DNA from 4 places in the Microbacterium sp. ARD31 genome. Region 4 is predicted to be linked to each of the others. Evidence: riboswitches for the same ligand, from Rfam matches in the RefSeq annotation. Region 4 holds a riboswitch; each other region holds the start of a gene.
The links. A riboswitch is a leader RNA that binds a small molecule or an ion and turns the genes downstream of it on or off. The one in region 4 is predicted to bind thiamine pyrophosphate.
Positions count from the first base shown of each region.

Region 1 (5,255 bases), on a different contig from region 4:
GGTGACCCACACCACGACGCCGGCGTCGCGGAGGCGGCGCACGTCGAGCTCGCGATTCTCCTCCATGTTGGCCACGACGAGGTCCGGCGCGAGCGCGCGGACCGCGGCCAGGTCGGGGTTCTTGGTGCCGCGCACCCGGGTCACGTCGAGGTCGGCCGGGTGGGTGCACCAGTCGGTGGCCCCGACGAGGAGGTCCGGTGCCGTCGCCGCGATCGCCTCGGTCAGCGACGGCACGAGCGACACCACCCGCCGGGCCGCTCCCCGCAGGGGCACCTCGGCTCCCAGGTCGTCGTCCGCCATGCCAGTGACCCTAGGGGTTTGGTGGACGGCCGGGGCGTCGTGGTGGAGTTGGCCCCATGAGCGCACACGCCGGTCCCGTGGGCCTGCCGATCGACGGCAGGGAGCGGGCGACGCGCGCGGGCTGGAGCTTCCCGGCCCGCAACCCCTCGACCGGGGAGAAGCTCTGGGACCTCCCCGACGCCGGCCCCGAGGACGCGCAGGACGCCGTCGAGGCGGCCTGGCGCGCCGTCCACGCCACCGGCTGGAGCACCGACGGGCCGATGCGGCTCAAGGCGCTGCTCGGCTTCCAGGAGGCGCTGCTCGCCGAGTCCGACCGGCTGGTCGAGCTGCTGGCCACCGAGACCGGCGTCCCGGTCGCGCTGCGTTCCGTGCACGTCGACGAGCCGGTGGCCGCGCTGCACAGCGGCCCGGGCCGAGCGGACCCGAAGGTCACCACCGTCATCACGCCGGCCACCTCGCCGCTCGCGGCAGCGCTCGCCGAGGTGCGCCGCGCGGTCGTCGCCGGGGGCGCAGTCGTGCTCAAGCCGGCTCCCGAGGCGGCGCGCGCCGCCATCGAGGTCGGCCGCATCGCGCTGGACTTCCTGCCCCGCGGGGTGCTCAACGTGGTGGTCACCCGCGACGTCGACGTGGCCATCGGGCTCACCGTCGACCGCCGTGTCGACGAGGTGGCCTTCACCGGCTCCGAGGTCGTCGCCGAGCGCGTCCGCGACGCGGCCACCCGGGCACGCAAGCAGGTCCGCACCGACACCGGCCACCCCGTCAGCATCCGCGCGAAGGACGACGCGGACCTCGAGGCGGTCGTGGCCCGGGCGGCGGTGGCCGTCGCCACCAACGCCGGCCAGGCGTGCCGTATCCCGACCAGCGTCGTCGTGCCCGCGCTCCGCTACATGGACGCCCGCACGGCGGCGATCCGGGCGATGGACTCCGTCGTGGTGGGCGACCCGCTCGACCCCGCGACGCTCTGCGGGCCGCTGCGCTCGCCCGTGGCCCGCGACCGGGTGCTGCGCTACGTCGCGCTGGCGGAGTCGGAGGGCGCCGACGTCGCCCGCGGTGGCCGGGCGCTGGACCGTCCCGGCTGGTGGGTCCCGCCGACCGTCATCGGCGGCGTGGCCCGCGACTCCCGGCTGGTCACCGAGGAGCTGCTCGGGCCGGTGCTCATGGTCGTGACGGAGTCCCGGACCTCGCCATCGGCACGTGCATGACTCCGTCGTCGTCGAACTCGGGTCCGTTGACCTCGAAGCCGTAGCCGCGGTAGAGCCCGGTCATCCCGGTCTGGGCGTCGAGGTGGACGTCGCGGTCGCCGCACTCCTCGAGGGCGCGCTCCATCAGGCGGTGGGCCAGACCGCGGCCCCGGGCGTCCGGCGCGACGACGACCCGGCCGATGCGCGCCCGGTCCCCGTCGTCGAGGACGCGCAGGCAGCCGACGAGCCGGTCGTCCTCGAGCAGCAGCACGTGGCGGGTCGCGGCCTCGAGGTCGCGGCCGTCGAGGTCGGGGTAGGCGCAGTGCTGCTCGACGACGAACACCTGCTGGCGCAGCCGCCACACGTCGTACGCCAGCCGCGTCGGCAGCTCGTCGAACCGGACGCACCGCACCTGCAGGCTCATCGCAGGAACTCCACGACCTGGGCGAACGCGCGCCGGGCCTCGGGTGCGAAGGGCAGCAGCCCGTAGACGTGGATCAGGTCCGGCTCCTCGATCGCCGTCAGGTCCCAGCCGGCCTCGCCGGCGCGCTGCCTGAGCAGCCGGCAGCCCGGGAAGAGCAGGTCGCGCGTGCCGTAGAGCACCAGCGCCCGCGGCAGGCCGGCCAGCTCGCCGAGGGCGGGGGAGACCTCAGGCCGCCCCAGGTCCTGCGACGTGCCGGCCCACCACCCGGCGTACGCCTGCAGCTTGCCGATGAACAGCCACGGGTCGATCGCATCGACGTCGTGCGTCTCGGGGGTCGAGGTGGTGAGGTCGACCCACGGCGCGTGCATCACGAGGTGGCTGGCCGGGGTGAGCCCGCGGTCGCGGACGGACTGGGCCACTGCCAGTGCCAGGCCGCCGCCGGCGGAGTCGCCGGCGAGGACGACCCCGCCCTCGCGCCCCGCCCAGCGGGCGACGTCGTCGACGAGCGCGTCGTGGGAGTCGCGCCAGGTGTGCTCGGGCGCGAGCGGGTAGTCCGGCATGACGACCCGCGCCCCGATCGCGTCGGCGAGCCGGGTGGCGTACCGGACGTGGAAGGCGTCGATGGGCGCCATGAACGCCCCGCCGTGGACGTAGTACAGGGTCCGCACCGGCCGTCGCGTGCGTGGTGTCAGGACGTGGCACGGGAAGCCGATGTCGGTGACCGTGGCGTCCCACCGCTTCGCGAAGCCGGGCGTGACGCGGGTCGGGAGCGCGCGGTCGAGGGTGCGGTGCCAGGCCTCGACCCGGGCTCGCTCCGCGGGCTCGCTGTCGAGCTCGCGGGACCTGCGGATCTTCGGGACGAGGGTGGCCAGCAGGTCGTGGCGGCGGCTCGGCATGCCCCCGACCCTAGAGGTGCTCGAGCGGACACTTGGCCGCTCGACGCGCGCCATGCCCTACGTCGGGCGGCCACAGAGGTGTCCTAGTACGCTGGCGCCAGAAGACAGGGGAGCACGTGCAGGCGTGCTGAGAGTGCGGACCAGCCGCAGACCCTCCGAACCTGATCCGGTTAGCACCGGCGATAGGGAGTCACCATGCACCAACGTGTCCGCGCTGCACTCACCACCGCGGCCGCCGCCGTCACGCTCGCGGGGTGCAGCCTCGCCGGAGGCGGCTCGGACGAGTCCGCGAGCGAGACCACCGCGAGCCCCAGCGGCTCCACCGGAGGCGCCGGCGGGACGGTCGTCCTGGCCACGCACGAGTCCTTCCACCTGCCGAAGCGGCTGGTCAGGGCGTTCGAGGACGAGAGCGGTTACACCCTCGAGGTGCGCGCCGCCGGTGACGCCGGCACCCTCGCCACCAAGCTCAGCCTGACCGCCGACAACCCGATCGCCGACGCCGCCTTCGGCGTCGACAACACCTTCGCCTCGCGACCGCTGGGGGAGGGCGCCTTCGCCGAGGTCTCGCCGACGACGCAGCCGCCCGTCGAGTACGCCCTGCCCGACGGCTCCGACCGGCTCGTCCCGGTCGACTCGGCGAGCGTGTGCGTGAACGTCGACACCGCCTGGTTCGACCGGGAGGGGCTCGAGCCGCCCCGGACGCTCGAGGACCTCGCCGACCCGGCGTACCAGGACCTGTTCGTCACCCCCGGCGCCTCGACGAGCAGCCCCGGGATGGCGTTCTTCCTCGCGACCGTCGCTGCCTTCGGCGACGATTGGCAGTCCTACTGGACCGACCTGCTCGACAACGGCACCAAGGTCGTCGACGGCTGGGAGGACGCCTACTACGGCGACTTCACCGCCGGCTCCGACAACGGCACGCGTCCGATCGTGGTGTCCTACGACTCCTCGCCCGCCTTCACGGTCTCCGGGGGGCGGAGCACGACGGCGGCGCTGCTCGACACCTGCTTCCGCCAGGTCGAGTACGCCGGCGTGCTCGAGGGTGCCGACAACCCGGAAGGTGCGGCCGCCCTGGTCGACTGGCTGCTCAGCGACGAGGTGCAGAGCGCGCTGCCGGAGTCGATGTACGTCTTCCCGGTCATGCCCGGCGCGACGATCCCCGAGGACTGGGCCGCCTTCGCCGAGCAGCCCGAGGACCCCTACGAGGTCGACCCCGCCGAGATCGCGGCCAACCGCGAGCAGTGGCTGACGGAGTGGACGGACGTCATCTCGCGATGAGAGGTCTCGAGGCTCGCTCCGCTCGCACCTCGACCACCGGGGCGCTCGGTGGTTGAGGTGCGAGGAGCGCCAGCGACGAGCCTCGAAACCCCACTCCCATGAGGCGGGTCGCCGGCCTCCTTCTCCTGGCCGCCGGCCCGGTGCTGGTGCTGGGCGTGCTGTTCGTGCTGCCGGTGACCGGGATGGTCTCCGAGGGCTTCGTGGTCGACGGCCGCTTCGCGCCGGGCGAGGTCCTCGAGGTGCTGACCCGGCCGCGGGTGCACCGGGTCGCCTGGTTCACCGTGTGGTCCTCGGCGGTCGCGACGCTCGTCGCCGTCGTGCTGGGCCTGCCGGCGGCGTACGCCCTGCACCGGCTCGCGCTGCCCGGTCGCGCGGCGGTGCGGGCGGCGCTGCTCGTGCCGTTCGTCCTGCCGACCGTCGTGGTGGGCGTGGCGTTCCGCCAGCTCCTGGGGGAGGGCGGGCCGCTCGGCTTCCTCGGCCTCGACGGCACGCCGGTCGCGATCGTGTGCGGCCTGGTCTTCTTCAACGTCGCCGTCGTGATCCGGACGGTCGGCGTCGCGTGGGAGTCGCTGGACCCGCGGCCGGGGCAGGCGGCGGCCGCCCTGGGCGCCACGCCGTGGCAGGTGCTGCGGACGGTGACCCTGCCGGCGCTGCGCCCTGCGATCGTCGGTGCGGCCAGCGTCGTGTTCCTCTTCTGCGCGACCGCGTTCGGCATCGTGCTGACCCTGGGCGGGGTGCGCCACGCGACAGTCGAGACCGAGATCTACCTGCTGACCACGACGGTCTTCGACCTGCAGGCGGCCGCCGCCCTGTCGGTCCTGCAGATCGTCGTGGTCGTCGGCCTGCTGGCCCTCGCGGCGCGGCTGCGCGCCGTCCCCGACCCCACCGCGCCCCGCACCGTCACCCCGCCCCGGGCCGTGCGCCCGGGGGACCTGCCGGTCGTCGCCGCGACCGTCGCGGTGCTGGCGGCGGTGCTGCTGCCGATCCTCACCCTGGTGGTGGGCTCGCTGAGCGTGGGCGACGGCTGGGGCCTGGCCAACTACCGTGCCCTGACCACGGCCGGCGACGACCGGGCGCTGGTGGTGCCGGTGACGAGCGCGCTGGTCACGAGCCTGCGCACGGCCGTCGACGCGACGTGGATGGCGCTGCTGCTCGGAGTCACCGTCGCCACCATCG
Region 1 is NZ_JAUZVE010000009.1:44,163-49,417, reverse strand. Features, by position in the region: gene Q9S36_RS21655 (helical backbone metal receptor) at 1-300, opposite strand, end outside; gene Q9S36_RS21650 (aldehyde dehydrogenase family protein) at 357-1,502, shown strand; gene Q9S36_RS21645 (GNAT family N-acetyltransferase) at 1,456-1,905, opposite strand; gene Q9S36_RS21640 (alpha/beta hydrolase) at 1,902-2,801, opposite strand; TPP riboswitch at 2,898-3,007, shown strand; gene Q9S36_RS21635 (thiamine ABC transporter substrate-binding protein) at 2,997-4,079, shown strand; gene Q9S36_RS21630 (iron ABC transporter permease) at 4,178-5,255, shown strand, end outside.
Region 1: another riboswitch for thiamine pyrophosphate. It lies ahead of Q9S36_RS21635 (thiamine ABC transporter substrate-binding protein); the one in region 4 lies ahead of Q9S36_RS17420 (ECF transporter S component).

Region 2 (5,255 bases), on a different contig from region 4:
CAGCACCAGCAGCGCGAACGCCATGCCGAAGAAGCGGCGCAGGCGTCCCCGATCCGCCACGCCCCGGGCGCGGCGGGCGAGTTCGAGCGCGCGCCAGTCGTCGATGAACAGCCCGACCATGCGCAGCCCCGCCAGCGCACCCAGCACGAAACGCGCCGGCAGGCGCAGCACCTGCGCCAGCCCGTCGGCGAGATCGGTCGGGTCGACGGTGACGAAGAGCACGACCGACGGGAGGGCGATCGCGAGGACCCGCAGAAGGGTGGCGGCGGCGAGGGCGAGGGAGCCCTCGCTGATGCGCACGACGAACCATTCCGCGTAGATCTGTCCCGAGGTCTCGCCGTACAGCGCGATCGTGAGGGCGGTGAGCGGCGCGGCCAGCCACACCGGCCACGTCCGCGTCCAGAACTCCCGCCACGCCAGGCCGGCGAAGGGGATGAGGAGCAGCTCGAGCACGAGCGCCACCGCTGCCGAGACCACATCGAGGGTGAAGACGAGGGGGATGGCGATGACCGCCGCGGCAGCGAGCTTGGCGACGGGGTTGATGCCCGCGACCACACCGGTGCGAGCGCGGGAGTCGAGCAGGGTCACGACGCCCCCTCCGCCGCGGATGCCGGCAGCTCGAACCGCCGGGAATGCAGCGCTGTCACGACGTCGAGATCGTGCGTGATCGTGACGATCGCCGACCCCTCGTCTCGCAGGCGCGCCAGGATGGCCACCAGCTCCGCCCACGTCCGGGCGTCCTGACCGAAGGTCGGCTCGTCCAGGATCAGCACGCGAGGCCGGGTCGCCAGCGCCGCGGCCACGGTCAGCCGCCGCTTCTCGCCGCCCGACAGCGTGTAGGGATTCGCCCGCGCCAGCGGTGCGAGGCGGAGGCGCTCGAGAAGCTCGTCCACGCGGCGCGACGTCTCGTCCGCGTCGAGCCCGAGCGCGCGGGGACCCACTTCGAGCTCGGCGCGCACCGTCGTCGTCAGCAGCTGGTGCTCCGGGTCTTGGAACACGGTGCCGATGCGCGTGAGCAGCTGGCGGGAAGACCACCGGATGGGAGCCGCCGCGACGCCGTCGCCCAGCGCGCCCGCCGCCGACACGTCCCCGGATGCCGGGGCGATGAGTCCGGCGAGGGTGAGGCCGAGCGTGGACTTGCCCGCGCCGTTGGGTCCGGTGATCGCCAGCGCGGAGCCCGCGTCGACGGTGACGTCGATCCCCGAGGCGACAGGCCTTCCGGTCACCCGCTGGACGGCCAGGTCACGGGCCACCAGCAAGGGCTCGCCGGGCGCGCGGGCGGGCGGCGGCGGAAGCGGGGGGCGGATGCCGGGCACCCAGACCCCGGCTTCGGCCAGCCGCGGCCCCTCTCCGCGCAGCACCTGATCCGGCGTGCCGTCCGCGACCATGCCACCGCCTCCGGCACCGAGGACGATCACGCGGTCGATCAGCGGCAGCCACACCTCGACGCGGTGCTCGACCACCACGAGGGTTGCCGGGTGGGCATCGAGCATCGCCCGCACGGCCTCCCGCACCTCGACGACGCCGTGCGGATCGAGGTTGGCGGTCGGCTCGTCCAGCAGCACGAGCCCGGGGCGCATGGCGAGGACTCCGGCGAGCGCGAGGCGCTGCTTCTGACCGCCGGACAGCGCCTTCGTCGGCCGGTCGAGGGGCACGTCGAGACCGACGGCGTCGAGCGCGTGACGCACCCGCGGCCAGATCTCCTCCCGCGGGACGCCGAGGTTCTCGCACCCGAAGGCCACATCGTCGCCGACGCGCGCGAGGATGACCTGCGAATCGGGGTCCTGAAGGACGAGCCCGGCGCGCCCGCGGGCGCCGGAGGCCGGCATCCCGTCGATGAGGAGCTCGCCCGCCTGCTCACCCTCCTCGTCGCCTCCGAGCACGCCGGCGAGGCCGTGCAGCAGCGTCGACTTGCCGGCCCCCGAGGCGCCCAGCAGCAGCACGCGCTCCCCCGGCTCGATGGTGAGGTCGACACCGCTCACCGCCCACGCGCGCCGCGACGCGTGCCGCCAGCCCCACCCTCGCGCCTGGACGGCGGCCGCGCGGAGCCCGGCGGTGTTCACGCGTCAGACACGGGCGCGCACATCGCGCCCCGACGCGAACCGGTCGAGCGCGCCGGTGGCGGCGATCCCGCGCGCCAGCAGCCACGAGAGGGCACCGGCGATGACCGCTCCCGAGACGATGGTCGAGGCGAGGTACACGAGGGTGAAGGTGGTGTCCGCGCCGGCGTACCACAGCACCAGGTTGTTGATGCCGCCGGCGAGCGCCGCACCCGCGCCCGCGAGGACGGCCACCGGCAGGCTCCAGCGCTTGTACAGGAAGAGCAGGAAGATCAGCTCGGCGCCGAGCCCCTGCACGAGGCCGGCCTCGATGGTGAGGAAGCCGCCCCATTGGTTGCCGACGAGCGCCGACACGACGGCGGCGAGGGTCTCGGTGTAGATCGCGGCACCGGGCTTGCGGATGATCAGCGCGCCGAGCACTCCGGCGAACAGCCACGGACCGTCGAGCAGACCCTGCAGGCCGGGCAGCAGCGGTTCGAGCAGTGCGCTGGGCCCGAGGTATCCGACGTTCCAGGCCAGGAAGATCAGGCCCGAAGCGACGCCGATGACGCTGGCGACGACGATGTCGACGACGCGCCAACGCAGGCTCCGCTTCCCAGCGGTGGTCGCCTTCTCGGCGGTGGATGCGGACGTGGACGTGTGCATCTTCTCTCCTCCCTGCGCCGGCATGATCCGGATCAGGTTCGACGGTCGAAGCGTGGATCGCTTCCTCTCAGCCCGGCTCACCGGACTCCCGTGGTTGTGGCGATGAGTATACCGGCGTACGGGAGCGGTAGTTTTGTCGCGTGACCGTCGATGACGCCTCCCTGCTGTCGCGCCGTGACGCGCGCGCACAGAACCAGGCGGAGTGGCCGGCGGACGAAGACCCGGATGCCGCGACCGGCGCGACCGGCGACGGGGGGCCGGTGGTCTCGACCTCGGGGCGCATCGCCCTGACGTGGCTCGACGATCGCACGGTCACGCCCCGACCCATCACCACGCCCACCCTCGTCGCGTCGGGACTGCTGGATCGTCCGCCGTGGCGGTCGCCCCTGCGGGCCGGGGTGCTGGTGCCGCTGGCGATCGCCGTGCTCGTCGCCCTCGTCTACACCGCGACCACCCTGCTGTGGCCGCTGTCGGCCGTCGAGCCCACCATCGCCGACGTCGAGGTCGCCCCGGTCCCGGCGGCCGCGGCCGAGCTCAGCTGGCCGAGCGAGGGAAGCGCCGCCGTCGCCGTGGCGGGCGCGGGAGGCACCGTGGTGTCTCCCGCTGCCGCGGACGGGACCACGTCATCCGGGGACACCGCGGACGCCATCGCCAGCATCACCAAGGTCGTCACCGCCCTGGTGGTCCTCGACGAGATGCCGCTTCCGGCCGGCGAGGACGGACCGGAGTTCCGGTTCACCTACGCCGACTCGGTGGACTACTGGAACTACCGCTCCCGGGGCGAGTCGGCCCTCGACGTCCCGGTCGACGGCGTCCTCACCCAGCGACAGCTGCTGGCGGGGATGCTCGTCGGGTCGGCGAACAACTACGCCGACCGGCTCGCGGGCAACCTGTGGCCCTCGGATGCGGTCTTCGCCGATGCTGCGAACGAATGGCTGCGCGCCCACGGCGTGCCCGGTGTCACGGTGGTCGAGCCCACGGGGATGGATGCCGGCAACCGGGCGAGCCCCGCCGCGCTGATCACCCTCGCGCAGAGGGCCATGGCGAATCCGGTCATCGCCGACATCGTGTCGCAGCGGGTGATCGAGCTCCCCGGCGCCGGCCGCGTCGAGAACACCAACGCGCTGCTGGCGGACGAGGGCGTGGTCGGGATCAAGACGGGCACGCTCGCCGCGTGGAACCTGCTGTCGGCGAAGGACATCACCGTCGACGACACCCCCGTCCGCGTCTACGCCGCCGTTCTGGGCCAGGCCGACGACGACGCCCGCAACGCGGCCACCCGCACGCTGTACGCGGACGTCGAGCGCGAGCTGCAGACCGAGCCGACGGTGGCCGCCGGTTCGGTCGTCGGCACCGTCGAGACCGTGTGGGGCGAGCGCGTCGAGATCGTGGCCGACGCCGACGCCGACGTGGTGCTGTGGAACGGCGCGGCGGGGATCGTCTCGACGACCTTCGATCTGGGGGACGCGCGCGCCGACGGCGCGACGGTCGGAACCCTGACCGTCGACGGGCCCCTCAACGACACCACCGTCGATCTGGTCCTGACCGACGACGTCGACGACCCGAGCGCGTGGTGGCGCCTGACGCACCCGCTCGAGCTGTTCGGCCTCGACGGCTGACGGCGAGCCGGCTCAGACGAAGACGACGGCGCGCTGGAGGCGCGTGCGGATGTCGAAGACCTCGTTGCCGCCCACGTCACGGGCGCCGGTGATCCCCCGTCGCAGCACGGTGGACAGCGCGCTGCGAGACACCACAGCCACCGGCATCCCCCGGACCTTTCCGATCTCGTCGATCGGGTCGAGCACGTCCTCGTCGGGGAGCACCACGATCGCGCCGCTGAAGCGCACGCCGGCCGCGCGGGCGATCACCCGCATGCGCGCGACGAGGGTCGCCACCGGCGGCTCGCCGACACCCTCGCCGACGAGCTCGCCCCGGCGCGAGCGCACCGGTCCGCCGAAGTCCTCCGACAGCACTGCATAGAGCCCGCTGGGGCCCAGCACGATGTGGTCGAGCTTGTCGTCGGCGTGGCCGCCGCGCCCGGCGGCCGCGACGTCGTGCCACACGGTGTAGCCCATGCCGAGGTCGGAGACGATGCGCGCGGTGGCCTCCTCTGCGAGCGCGTCGGCGAGCAGGCGCCGGACCGCGTGGGGCGCGGAGCGCACGAGCGCCGGGTCGTACGGATCCGCCACGGTCACCCCGCGGCCCGCCCACTCGCGGATGAGCGACAGGTAGCGCTCCCGGCGCCAGCCGCCGGGGTGCCCGAACGAGCGGGCGCGGGGGCGCGTGTCACGCGTCGCCGTGCGCGGCGGCGACCACTCCGACCACTCCGGGGGCGCACTCGCACCGAACCCGTGGCCGCGGTCGTAGGCCGCCCGCGCCTCGGCAGTGCCGACGAGCTCCCACGCCCGCTGCACCTGCACGAAGACGGCGGCGTCCCCGCCGGTGTCGGGGTGGGTCTGGCGCAGCCGCAGCCGATACGCCTTGCGGAGCGCCTCGTCGTCGACGTCGGGCGCGACGCCGAGCACGTCGTATGCGGATGCCGAGAGCGGA
Region 2 is NZ_JAUZVE010000005.1:56,924-62,178, reverse strand. Features, by position in the region: gene Q9S36_RS15990 (energy-coupling factor transporter transmembrane component T) at 1-588, opposite strand, end outside; gene Q9S36_RS15985 (ABC transporter ATP-binding protein) at 585-2,063, opposite strand; gene Q9S36_RS15980 (ECF transporter S component) at 2,067-2,705, opposite strand; TPP riboswitch at 2,698-2,807, opposite strand; gene Q9S36_RS15975 (D-alanyl-D-alanine carboxypeptidase) at 2,846-4,324, shown strand; gene Q9S36_RS15970 (DnaJ domain-containing protein) at 4,337-5,255, opposite strand, start outside.
Region 2: another riboswitch for thiamine pyrophosphate. It lies ahead of Q9S36_RS15980 (ECF transporter S component); the one in region 4 lies ahead of Q9S36_RS17420 (ECF transporter S component).

Region 3 (5,255 bases), on a different contig from region 4:
GTCGGTGAGCCGGGACGCGACGTACGCCGCCGCGTCCGCGGCTGCCTCGGCGAGGGGCGCGCGGTGGGCGAGGTGGGCGGCGAGGGCGCTGGCGTAGGTGCACCCGGTGCCGTGGTCGGCGGTGGTGGGGACGGCCGGGTGCCGCATCGCGACCGGGGTGCCGCCCGGCTCGCAGAGCCAGTCGGTGCAGGTGCCGACGGCCCTGCCCGGTCGCCAGTCCGGTCCCCCGGTGAGGATGACGGCGCAGCCGAGGTCCGCGAGGCGGGCCGCGAGGTCGCGGGCTGCGGCGTCGACAGCGGTGAGGGCCCGGGCCTCGGCGAGGTTGGGGGTCGCCACCGTCGCGACCGGCAGCAGCACGTCGCAGTACGCCCGGCGCACGGCGTCGTCGCCGAGGACCGCCCCGCTCGTGGCGACCAGCACCGGGTCGACGACCAGCGGCAGGTCCCGCGTGCGCTCCGCGACGAGCCGGACCGCTCCGGGTGACCCGAGCATGCCGGTCTTCACCGCGGCGACCGGCAGGTCGTCGAGGACGGCGTCGAGCTGGGCGGCCAGCACCGGTGGCGGGACCTGGTGCACCGCGTGCACGCCCGTGGTGTCCTGCGCGGTGACCGCCGTGACCGCGCACGCGGCGTGGCAGCCGAGGTGGCCGAGGGTGGCCACGTCGGCGGCCAGCCCCGCGGCACCACCGCTGTCGGTGCCGCCGATGGCGAGGACCACCGGTGGGGCGCTCATGCCAGCGCCTCCAGCAGCCCGGCCACCACGGCCGCGGGGTCGGCGGCGCGCATCACGGCACCCATCACCGCGACGCCGTGCGCGCCCGCGGACCGGGCGGCGGCCGCGTTGCGGGCGTCGATCCCGGCCAGGGCGAGCACCGGGACGCGATGGCCGGCGTAGGCGCCGGGCGGCAGGGCGGGACCGTGGCCCGGCTTGCTCGCGCTGACGGCGTACGGCGACAGGGTGACCCAGGACGCGCCCTCGTCCGCCGCACGGTCGGCCTCGGCGCGCGAGTGGCACGACCGGCCCCAGCGACCGGCGGAAGGCGGCGCGCCCTGCTGCGCCGCGCAGTGCAGGCCGTGGGCTCGCGGATCCGGGATGCGAGAGGAGATCACCGTCAGGCCGGGAACCGACACCAGCTCCTCGACGAGCGCCGATCGGGCCGACGGCGCGAGGTCGTGCTCGCGCACCACGACCGCCGACAGTCCCGCATCGGCGCACTCGCGGACGGTGCGGACCAGCCCCCGGCCCAGCCGCAGCTGGGCACGGTCGGTCAGCACGACGAGCCGCGGGATCACGCGATCCTCCCGTCCAGCGGGCTCGCCGAGCGCGCCACGGTCCGGCGCGGGATCCGGCCGGCCCGCCGTGCGGCGGCGCCTGCGTCGACGGCCGCCCGCAGTGCGCCGGCCATCGCGACCGGGTCCGCGGCCCGCGTCACCGCACTCGCCGCCAGGACCGCGTCGCACCCGAGCTCCATGGCCAGCGCCGCGTCGGAGGCCGTGCCGATGCCGGCGTCGAGCACCACCGGCACGTCGACCGCGGCCACGACCGACTCGATGAGGTGGGGGTTGAGGATCCCGAGGCCGGAGCCGATCGGCGAGCCGAGCGGCATCACCGCCGCGCAGCCGACGTCCGCGAGGCGGCGGGCGAGCACCGGGTCGTCGGTCGTGTAGGGCAGGACCGTGAAGCCGCGCGCGACGAGCTCCGCCGCTGCCGCGACCAGCTCGACGGCGTCGGGCAGCAGGCTCACCTCGTCGCCGATCACCTCCAGCTTCACCCAGTCCGTGGCCAGCGCCTCGCGCGCCGTCTCGGCGGTCAGCACGGCCTCGCGGGCCGACAGGCAGCCGGCGGTGTTCGGCAACACCGGGACCCCGCGGTCGCAGAGCGCCGCGAGGAGCCCGCCCGGTGCGGTGCTCGACGTCCGCCGCACGCTGACGGTCACCACTCCGGGCCGGGCCGCGTCGAGGACCGGGTCGACCAAGTCCGGTCGCGGCAGGCCCCCAGTGCCGAGCAACAGCCGCGACGACAGGGTGCGCCCGCCGATCACGAGGTCGCTCGTCCGCTCGGTCATCCGCCGGCCACCGCCGTGACGAGCTCGACGACGTCGCCGTCGGCGAGCAGCCTGCTGGCGTGCTCGGCGCGCGGCACGACCTCGTGGTTGACGACGGCTGCGTGCCCGCTCGGGAGGGGGCCGAGCAGGTCCTGCAGGGTCCGGGCGTCGGCGTCCAGGGGGACGCCGTTGAGGGTCAGGCGCATGGCATGCCTCCGGTGGTCGTGGTGGTGGGGTGGTTAGCGGTCAGGAACCGTCGGGGGTCGACGGCCGGGTCGGGGGCCGCGCCCTCGAGGGCGTCGGCGAGGAGCCGGGCCGTCAGCGGGGCGAGCAGGACTCCGTGGCGGAAGTGGCCGGCCGCGAGCCAGGTGCGCGGGTCGTCAGTCGGGCCGACCAGGGGCAGGTGGTCGCGCGTCGCCGGCCGGTCCCGGGCCTCGCACGCGAGCACCTCGGCCCGGTCGAGCGCGGGCAGCAGCACGCGTGCGGGGCGGAGCAGCCGGAGGACGCCGCCCGCGGTCGCCGCCGGCGGCTCGTCGTGCTCCTCGACCGTGGCCCCGACCACCACCTCCCCGTCCGCGCGCGGCACGAGGTAGACCGGCTCGCCCGCGACCCAGCCCCGGACCACGTGGCGCGGCGGCACGGTGGTCCGGAGCCGGACGACCTCCCCGCGCACGCCTCGGACCAGACCGGTCCACGGCTCGGGAAGCAAGGCTCCGGTGGCGACCACCGTCGCGTCCGGACGTGCCGCCGGCAGGCGGTCCCGGACCCGGCCGCGCAGCCGGGCGAGCAGGCTGGCGACCACCGCCCGGGGGTCGACCGCCCGGTCGTCGAGCCGGATCCCGCGTGACGTGCGTCCGATCCCCGGCTCGAGGCCGCGGACCTCCGCGTGCCCCAGCAGGTCGACCGGGATGCCGTGCCGCGCCAGCACCTCGGCGTGCCGCTCGACGTCCTGGCCGTCACCGGCGTCGTACCCGACCACGAGGGTCCCGTGCTCGTGGAGGGTCACGCCCAGCCCGGCGGCGTACGCCGGCCAGAGGGCCGCGCTGGCCAGCCCGAGCCCCAGCACGTCGGCCTCTCCGAACCAGGCCTCCCCCGCCGGTGACAGCATCCCGGCGGCGACGGCCGAGGCACCGCTCCCAGGTGCCGGGTCGACGACGGTGACGTCGTGGCCGCGGGCGAGCAGCTCGTCGGCGCAGGCGAGGCCGACGATGCCGGCGCCGAGGACGTGGACGCGCATCAGCCGAGCTCCTGCACCAGCTCCTTCGCTGCGGCGACGGGATCAGGTGCGCGCCAGATGGCACCGATCACCGCCACGCCGTGGGCACCCGCGTCGACCACCGGACGCACCCGGCCGGTCTCGATGCCGCCGATGGCCACCAGCGGCAGCACGCCGCTCGCAGCGGCGACGGCGGGCACCCCGAGCGCGGGCGGGAGCCCGGCCTTGCTGGACGTGGCGAACACGGGTCCGAACCCGGCGTACGCCGCCCCTGCCGCGGCGGCCCGCTCGACGTCGCCGCGGTCGCGACAGGTCGCTCCGACGAGCAGGTGCGGCGCGGCCGCGACGGCCAGCGCGACCGGGAGGTCGTCGGCCCCGAGGTGGACCCCGTCGGCCTCCGTCGCCAGGGCGACGTCCAGCCGGTCGTCGACGACGACGGTGGCGCCGAACGGGCGGACCGCGCCGATCACGACCCGCGTGAGCTCGACGAGCTCACGGGTGGTGGCCACCTTGTCGCGGACCTGGAACCCGTCGATCCCGGCCTCGGCCAGGTCGCCGAGCAGGGACAGGTCGTCGGTCGAGGAGACCAGGCAGAAGATGCGCGTCGACAACACGTGGAATCACTTCCTTCGCCGGCATGACCCGGATCAGGTACGACGGTCGGAGCGGCTCCAGCTCCCTCTCAGCCCGCTGCCGCGGACTCCCGTGTGGACGGCGACGACGCTAGCAGAGGTCGTCGGCCGAGGTCGCGCTGGTGCCGTCGAGGCAGGCGACCGGGTGTGCGGCGTGCGTAGGGTGGGCGCGTGGCCGACAACGTGCTGTGGATCGTCACCGACGACCAGATGCGCTCGACCCTGCGGTCGATGGACCGCACGTGGAGGCGGCTGGTCCGCAAGGGGGTGCACTTCCGTCGCGGCTACAGCGCGATGCCGCTGTGCGGGCCGGCGCGCGCCTCGATCCTCACCAGCCGCTACCCCCACAACCACGGCTGCGACAGCAACATGACCCACCAGCCCTTCGTCGGGCAGGGGCACGACCGGGACACCGCGGCGACCAGGCTGCAGGGCGCCGGCTACAGCACCGGCTACTTCGGGAAGTACATGAACGGCCTCGGCCTGGACCCGACCTACGTCGCCCCCGGCTGGGACCGCTGGGTGGCGCTGCTCGACGGCATGATCGACGACCCACGCGTCAACGTCGACGGCACGGTCCGGCGCGTCGAGTCGCAGCGGGGGTTCGACCAGTTCGCCGGCAAGCGGCTGCGCCGCTTCATCCGTCGCCACCAGGACACCGGGCCGTGGTTCGCGGTGTACTCCCCCACCGCCCCGCACGGCCCCTACACGCCGAGCCCCGAGCACGCCGACGACTTCGACGACGTCGAGTGGGACCCGCCGGCGTTCAACGAGGCCGACATGAGCGACAAGCCCACGTGGCTGCGCGACCTGCCGAAGCAGGAGCGTCGCCGGATGCGCAAGATCTACGAGGGCAAGCTCGAGGAGCTCCAGGACGTCGACGACCAGGTCGGTCGGATCCTCGACGTGCTGCGACGGACCGGCCAGCTCCGCAGGACGTGGATCTTCTTCGTCTCCGACAACGGCTACCTCCTCGGCGAGCACCGGCTGCTCCACAAGTCGCAGCCCTACGAGGAGGCGGCCGGCATCCCCTTCGCCGCGCGCGGACCCGGCGTCGAGCCGCGCACGGTCGACGCGCTGGTCTCCCAGGTCGACCTCATGCCCACCACCCTCGACATCGCCGGCCTGGACCCGGACGACGGACGCGAGCTCGACGGCCGCTCGATGCTCGGCCCTCTCCGGTCCGGCGACTGGTCCAGCTGGCGGCGCCGCCTGATCATCGAGAACACCAACCTCGACTGGGCGCTGCTCCGCGAGGGCTCCCGTGCCTACATCGAGCACGCCGGCACCGGGGAGTGGGAGCTGTACGACCTCGAGCGCGACCCGCACCAGCTCACCAGCCTGCGCGACGTGGATGTCACCG
Region 3 is NZ_JAUZVE010000069.1:12,031-17,285, forward strand. Features, by position in the region: gene Q9S36_RS47340 (hydroxymethylpyrimidine/phosphomethylpyrimidine kinase) at 1-732, opposite strand, end outside; gene Q9S36_RS47345 (thiamine phosphate synthase) at 729-1,292, opposite strand; gene thiG (thiazole synthase) at 1,289-2,065, opposite strand; gene thiS (sulfur carrier protein ThiS) at 2,062-2,250, opposite strand; gene Q9S36_RS47360 (FAD-dependent oxidoreductase) at 2,241-3,281, opposite strand; gene thiE (thiamine phosphate synthase) at 3,281-3,874, opposite strand; TPP riboswitch at 3,868-3,977, opposite strand; gene Q9S36_RS47370 (sulfatase) at 4,064-5,255, shown strand, end outside.
Region 3: another riboswitch for thiamine pyrophosphate. It lies ahead of thiE (thiamine phosphate synthase); the one in region 4 lies ahead of Q9S36_RS17420 (ECF transporter S component).

Region 4 (5,255 bases):
CGAACGGACGAGCACCGGGTTCCGCATCCTCGAGGTCGCGTGGGCCGACCCGCGCGCGACCGCGCTCCGCGATGAGTTGGATGCCGACCTCGGCGCCCGCTACGACGGGTTCCACGGCGACGAGCCCGCCGAGCGGAAGGCCGCGCGCTCCCGCGCGCTCGCAATGCATCCGGACGAGATCGTCGCGACCCTGATCGCGGTGGATGCCGACGGCACACCGACCGGCCACGTCATCCTCCGTCGCCTCGGCGAGGAGTGGGAGATCAAGCGTCTCGTCGTCACGGCGGCGGCTCGGGGCCGCGGCATCGCTCGCTCCCTCATGACCGCGGCGCTCGACCGGGCACGCGCGGGCGGTGCCGATCGGGTCATCCTGCAGACCGGCATCCCCCAGCCGGAATCGGTCGCCCTCTACGAGTCGCTCGGATTCACCCGCATCCCGGTCTACGAGCCGTACGCCGAGACGATGCCCCGTTCGATCTGCTTCGCCTACGCGTTCTGACCCGCCGCTCACATCCAGACGACGCGGAACGAGCCGACGGCCACGGCGACCGCGATCGCCACGGCCACGATCGCCAACGCACCGGCGACCGCGACCACGTCCCGGCGGGACAGGCGCGAGGTGCGGGCCCACGTGCGTTCGACGGGCGCGCCGAATCCGCGCGCCTCCATCGCGGTCGCCAGGCGGGTACCGCGACGCACCGCGAAGACGAGGAGCACGAACGCCATCGAGAAGAACCGGCGCACGGCGTTCCGGTCCCCCACGCCGCGCGCCCGCCGCGCGAGGCGCATGGCCCGCCAGTCGTCGACGAACAGCCCGAGCGTGCGCGTCCCGGCGAGCACCCCGAGCACGAGTCGTGCGGGCAGCCGCACGATCTGAGCGAGCGCCGCGGCGAGTTCGATCGGGTCGACGCGGCTGAACAGCAGGACCGTCGGGAGCGCGAGCGCGATGACCCGCACCCCGACCGCCACCGCGAATCCGATCGACGCGTCGCTGATCGTCGCGTACCAGAACGAGGCGTACACGCGCCCGCCCGGCTCGGCGTACAGCAGCATGCTCAACCCGGCGACCGGCATCAGCACGAGCACGGGCGCCATCCGTCGCAGCGTCGCCCCGAACCCGATCCCGGTCAGCGGGATGCACAGCACCATCAGAACGACGGCGACACCGGCGCTGACCGCGTCGATCGTCGTCAGCAGCGGGATGGCCAGGACGAAGGCGAGCAGGATGCGGACCGCCGGGTTGACCCCGTCGAGCCACGCGTCCCGCCTCGCGGTCCCGGTGTCGGCCGCCGCGAGGATCATGACGCCACCGCCGCGAGCTCGATGTGCCGTCCGCCGAGCAGCCGCACCGCATCCTCGTCGTGCGTCACCGCGACGACCGCGCGCCCGTCGGCGACCTGCGCCTGCAGCAGCGAGACGATGCCGGCCCAGCCGCGACGGTCCTGCCCGAACGTCGGCTCGTCGAGGACGACGACCTCGGGCGATGTGGCGAGGACCGTGGCCACCGACAGCCGCCGCTTCTGACCGCCCGACAGCGTGAACGGATTGGCGCGCGCGAGCGCGGTGAGCCCGAGCTCGTCGAGCAGCCGGTCCACGACGGCGTCGATCTCGCGGGGCGGGCGCCGGAGGGCGCGCGGTCCGACCTCGAGCTCTGCACGCACCGTCGAGGCGAGGAACTGGTGCTCGGGATCCTGGAACACGGTGCCGATCCGGGTGAGGAGCTCGCGCGAACTCCAGCGGGAGGGCCGCGCTCCCCGACGCCCCGCGGGCACGGTGCCCGCCTCGACGGTCCCGGCGAACTCCGGCAGGAGCCCCGCGACGGTCAGCGCGAGGGTCGACTTGCCGACGCCGTTGGGTCCGGTGATGACGGATGCCGCCCCCGCCGCCACCTCGAGGTCCAGTCCCTCGCGCACCGGCGTCCGCCCGTCCCGTGAGACGGCCAGCCCCCTCGCCCGGAGGGCGGCGGGGACGTCCGCCGTCACGGCCGGCAGCGCGGGCAGGTCGACGGGGTGACCCGGCAGCCAGACCCCGGCCGCGAGCAGGGTCGCCGCGTGACGGGTGAACACTTCGGCGGGTGTTCCGTCCGCGAGCAGACCCCCTTCGGCGTCGAGGACCACGACCCGCGTCATGAGGTCGACCCACACGTCCGTCCGGTGCTCGATCACGACGAGGGTGGCGCCCGTGGCCTCCACCGCCCGTCCGACCGCGGCGCGCACCTCGCGGACCCCGACGGGGTCGAGGTTGGCGGTCGGCTCGTCGAGCAGCAGCAGACCCGCGTCCATCGCGAGGGCGCCCGCGATCGCGAGGCGCTGCTTCTGGCCGCCCGAGAGCCGCGCGGTCTCGCGGTCGAGCGGGACGTCGAGCCCGACGGCGTCGAGCGCGGCGCGCACCCGCACCGGGATGCGTTCGGGCGGGACGCCGAGGTTCTCGCAACCGAATGCCACGTCGTCGCCGACACGGGAGAGCACGACCCCGGCGTCGGGATCCTGCAGCACGAGGCCGACACGGCCGCGCTGCGTGCTCGGGTCGGCGCCGTCGATCGTCATCCGACCCGACGCCTCGCCGTCCTCGTCACCGCCGAGCAGCCCCGCCATCCCCGCCAGGAGCGTCGACTTGCCCGCGCCCGATGCACCGAGCAGGAGCACCCGCTCGCCGGGGGCGATGTCGAGGTCGACGTCCGCGACGGCCGGTCGGCGGCGGCCCGCGTAGCGCCACCCCCAGCCGCGTGCGCGGAGTCCGGCCGGGCGGGACCCGGTGGTCAGACCTCGTCCGCCTGTTCTCGACCCGCGGCGAACCGGCTGAGGGCACCGGTCTTCGCGAGAGCCCGGACGAGCAGCCAGCCCACGACGCCGGCGAGCACGACGCCCGAGACGATGATCGTGCCGAGGTAGATGAGGTTGAACTCGAGCGTCTTCAGGATGTTCGGGGTCGAGCCGAAGAACAGTTCGAAGATCCACGCGGCGACGCCCGCGCCGACGCCGGCGAGCGCGGCCACACCGATGCCGAAGCGGCGGTAGAGGAACACCGCGAAGATGAGCTCGGCGCCGAGGCCCTGGACGAGGCCCGACAGCAGCGTCGACGGGCCCCAGATGTTGCCGATCGTGGCCGAGACGGCCGCAGCGACGACCTCGACGAGCAGCGCGGCGCCGGGCTTTCGGATCACGAGACCGCCGATGACACCGCCGATGAGCCAGATGCCGACGGCGAAGCCGCCGAGGCCGGGGGTCGCGGCATCCATCACCTCGAACCAGCCGTAACCGACCCCGTTCCAGAACCAGAACAGCAGGCCCACCGCGACGCCGAGGACGGCGGCGACGACGATGTCGACGACACGCCAGCGGTAGCGGTTCGGCGACGTGGTGGTCCGGGTCTCGGACGTGGACGCGACAGCGTGCATTTCTCTCTCCTCCCTGCGCCGGCATGATCCGGATCAGGTTCGACGGTCGAAGCGTGGATCGCTTCCTCTCAGCCCGGCTCACCGGACTCCCGTGGTTGTGCGTCGAGTATAGCCACAGGGAGAGCGCGCTACCGTTGTCCGGTGACCGTGGACGACGCCGATTCCCGCACGCGCCGACGCCGGCGCGGTGCGACGCCTGCCTCCCCTGCCGCCGATCACCGTGCGCTCGGGTGGGTCGACGAGGAGGGGCGTCCGGTGAGCGCCTCCCAGGCTCAGCCCGCGACCTTCGAACTGCTGCCGCCCGAGCGTCGGCGGCGCGGCATCCCGCTCGCCGTCCTCGGCATCCCGGCCCTCGCCGTCCTGGCGGTCGTGACGGCCTACACGAGCGCCATGCTGCTCTGGCCCCTGAACAACGTGACGCCCTCGGCGACGACGACCGACGCCGCCGCCCTGACGGGGGCGCCGAGCGCGATCGCGTGGCCCGCCGAGGGCGAATCCGCCGTCGGCATCACCGGGTTCGCTGCCGCGGCCTCGTCCGAGACGCCGGCGCAGATGGCGAGCACGACCAAGCTGGTGACCGCCCTCGTCATCCTCGACCAGGCGCCGCTCGCCGCCGGCGAGCAGGGTCCCGAGTACGCGTTCACGTACGCCGACCGCCTGGAGTACTGGGACTACGTCGGGCAGAACCAGTCGGCGCTCAACGTCCCCGACGATGGCTCGCTGACCCAGTACCAGATGCTCCAGGGCATGCTCATCGCCTCGGCCAGCAACTACGCCGACCGTCTCGCGACCGACGCGTTCGGGTCCGTCGAGGAGTACGTAACCGCCGCGAATGCGTGGCTCGCCGAGAACGGGCTCGACGGCATCACGGTGACGGATGCCTCCGGCTACGACCGCGGCAACGTCGCCACCCCGGCGGCCATGGTCGCCCTCGCCGAGAAGGCGCTCGCCAACCCTGTGATCGCCGAGATCGTCGCCACGGAGACCGCGGAGCTGCCCGGCGCGGGCGAGTTCGAGAACACCAACGCCCTGCTCGGCACCGACGGCGTCGTGGGTCTGAAGACCGGCAGCTACGCGGGCTACTACAACCTCGTCGCCGCGCGGACGGTCGACCTCGGCGGCGGCCCCACGGCCCTGTTCGCCTCCGTGGCCGGCGCGCCGACGGACGGCGCCCGCGTCGACGATACCGAAGCCCTGCTCGACGCCGTCGCGCAGGAGGCGTCCGTCACCTCCACCCTCCCCGCCGGCACGGTGGTCGCCGAGGTCACCACGGCCTGGGGCGCGAAGACCACGCTCGTCACCGACGAGGACGCCGAGCTGCACCTGTGGAACGGTGCGACGGCAACGGCCGAGGCATCCTTCGACATCGAGGCGGATGCCGCGGCCGGAGCGGATGCGGGCACGCTCGTCCTCTCGGGGCCGGCCGACCAGGTCGAGGTGCCGGTGAGCGTGAAGACCGCGATCTCCGGCCCCGACCCGTGGTGGCGCCTCACGCACCCGATGCAGCTCGTGCGCGGCGGCGACTGAGACTCAGGCGAAGCGGACGGTCTGCTGCAGTCGCGTCCGCACGTCGAAGAGCTCGTTGCCGCCGATGTCGCGCGCACCGCTGACGCCGCGGCGGAGGACCGTCGCGAGGACGCTGCGGGCGACGACGGCGACGGGCAGACCCTTCACCTTGCCGAGTTCCTCCACCGCCGTCGTGACGTCGTCGTCGGGGAGGACGACGAGCGCGGCGCTGAACCGCACCTTCGCCGCACGGCCGAGCGCGCGCGCCGCGAGCACGAGCTGCGCGACGGGAGCGCCGACGACCGCGTCGCCCTCGAGCTCGCCGCGGCGGGTGCGCACCGGCGCGCCGAAG
Region 4 is NZ_JAUZVE010000006.1:51,254-56,508, forward strand. Features, by position in the region: gene Q9S36_RS17405 (GNAT family N-acetyltransferase) at 1-499, shown strand, start outside; gene Q9S36_RS17410 (energy-coupling factor transporter transmembrane component T) at 508-1,302, opposite strand; gene Q9S36_RS17415 (ABC transporter ATP-binding protein) at 1,299-2,645, opposite strand; gene Q9S36_RS17420 (ECF transporter S component) at 2,759-3,397, opposite strand; TPP riboswitch at 3,391-3,500, opposite strand; gene Q9S36_RS17425 (serine hydrolase) at 3,539-4,924, shown strand; gene Q9S36_RS17430 (DnaJ domain-containing protein) at 4,928-5,255, opposite strand, start outside.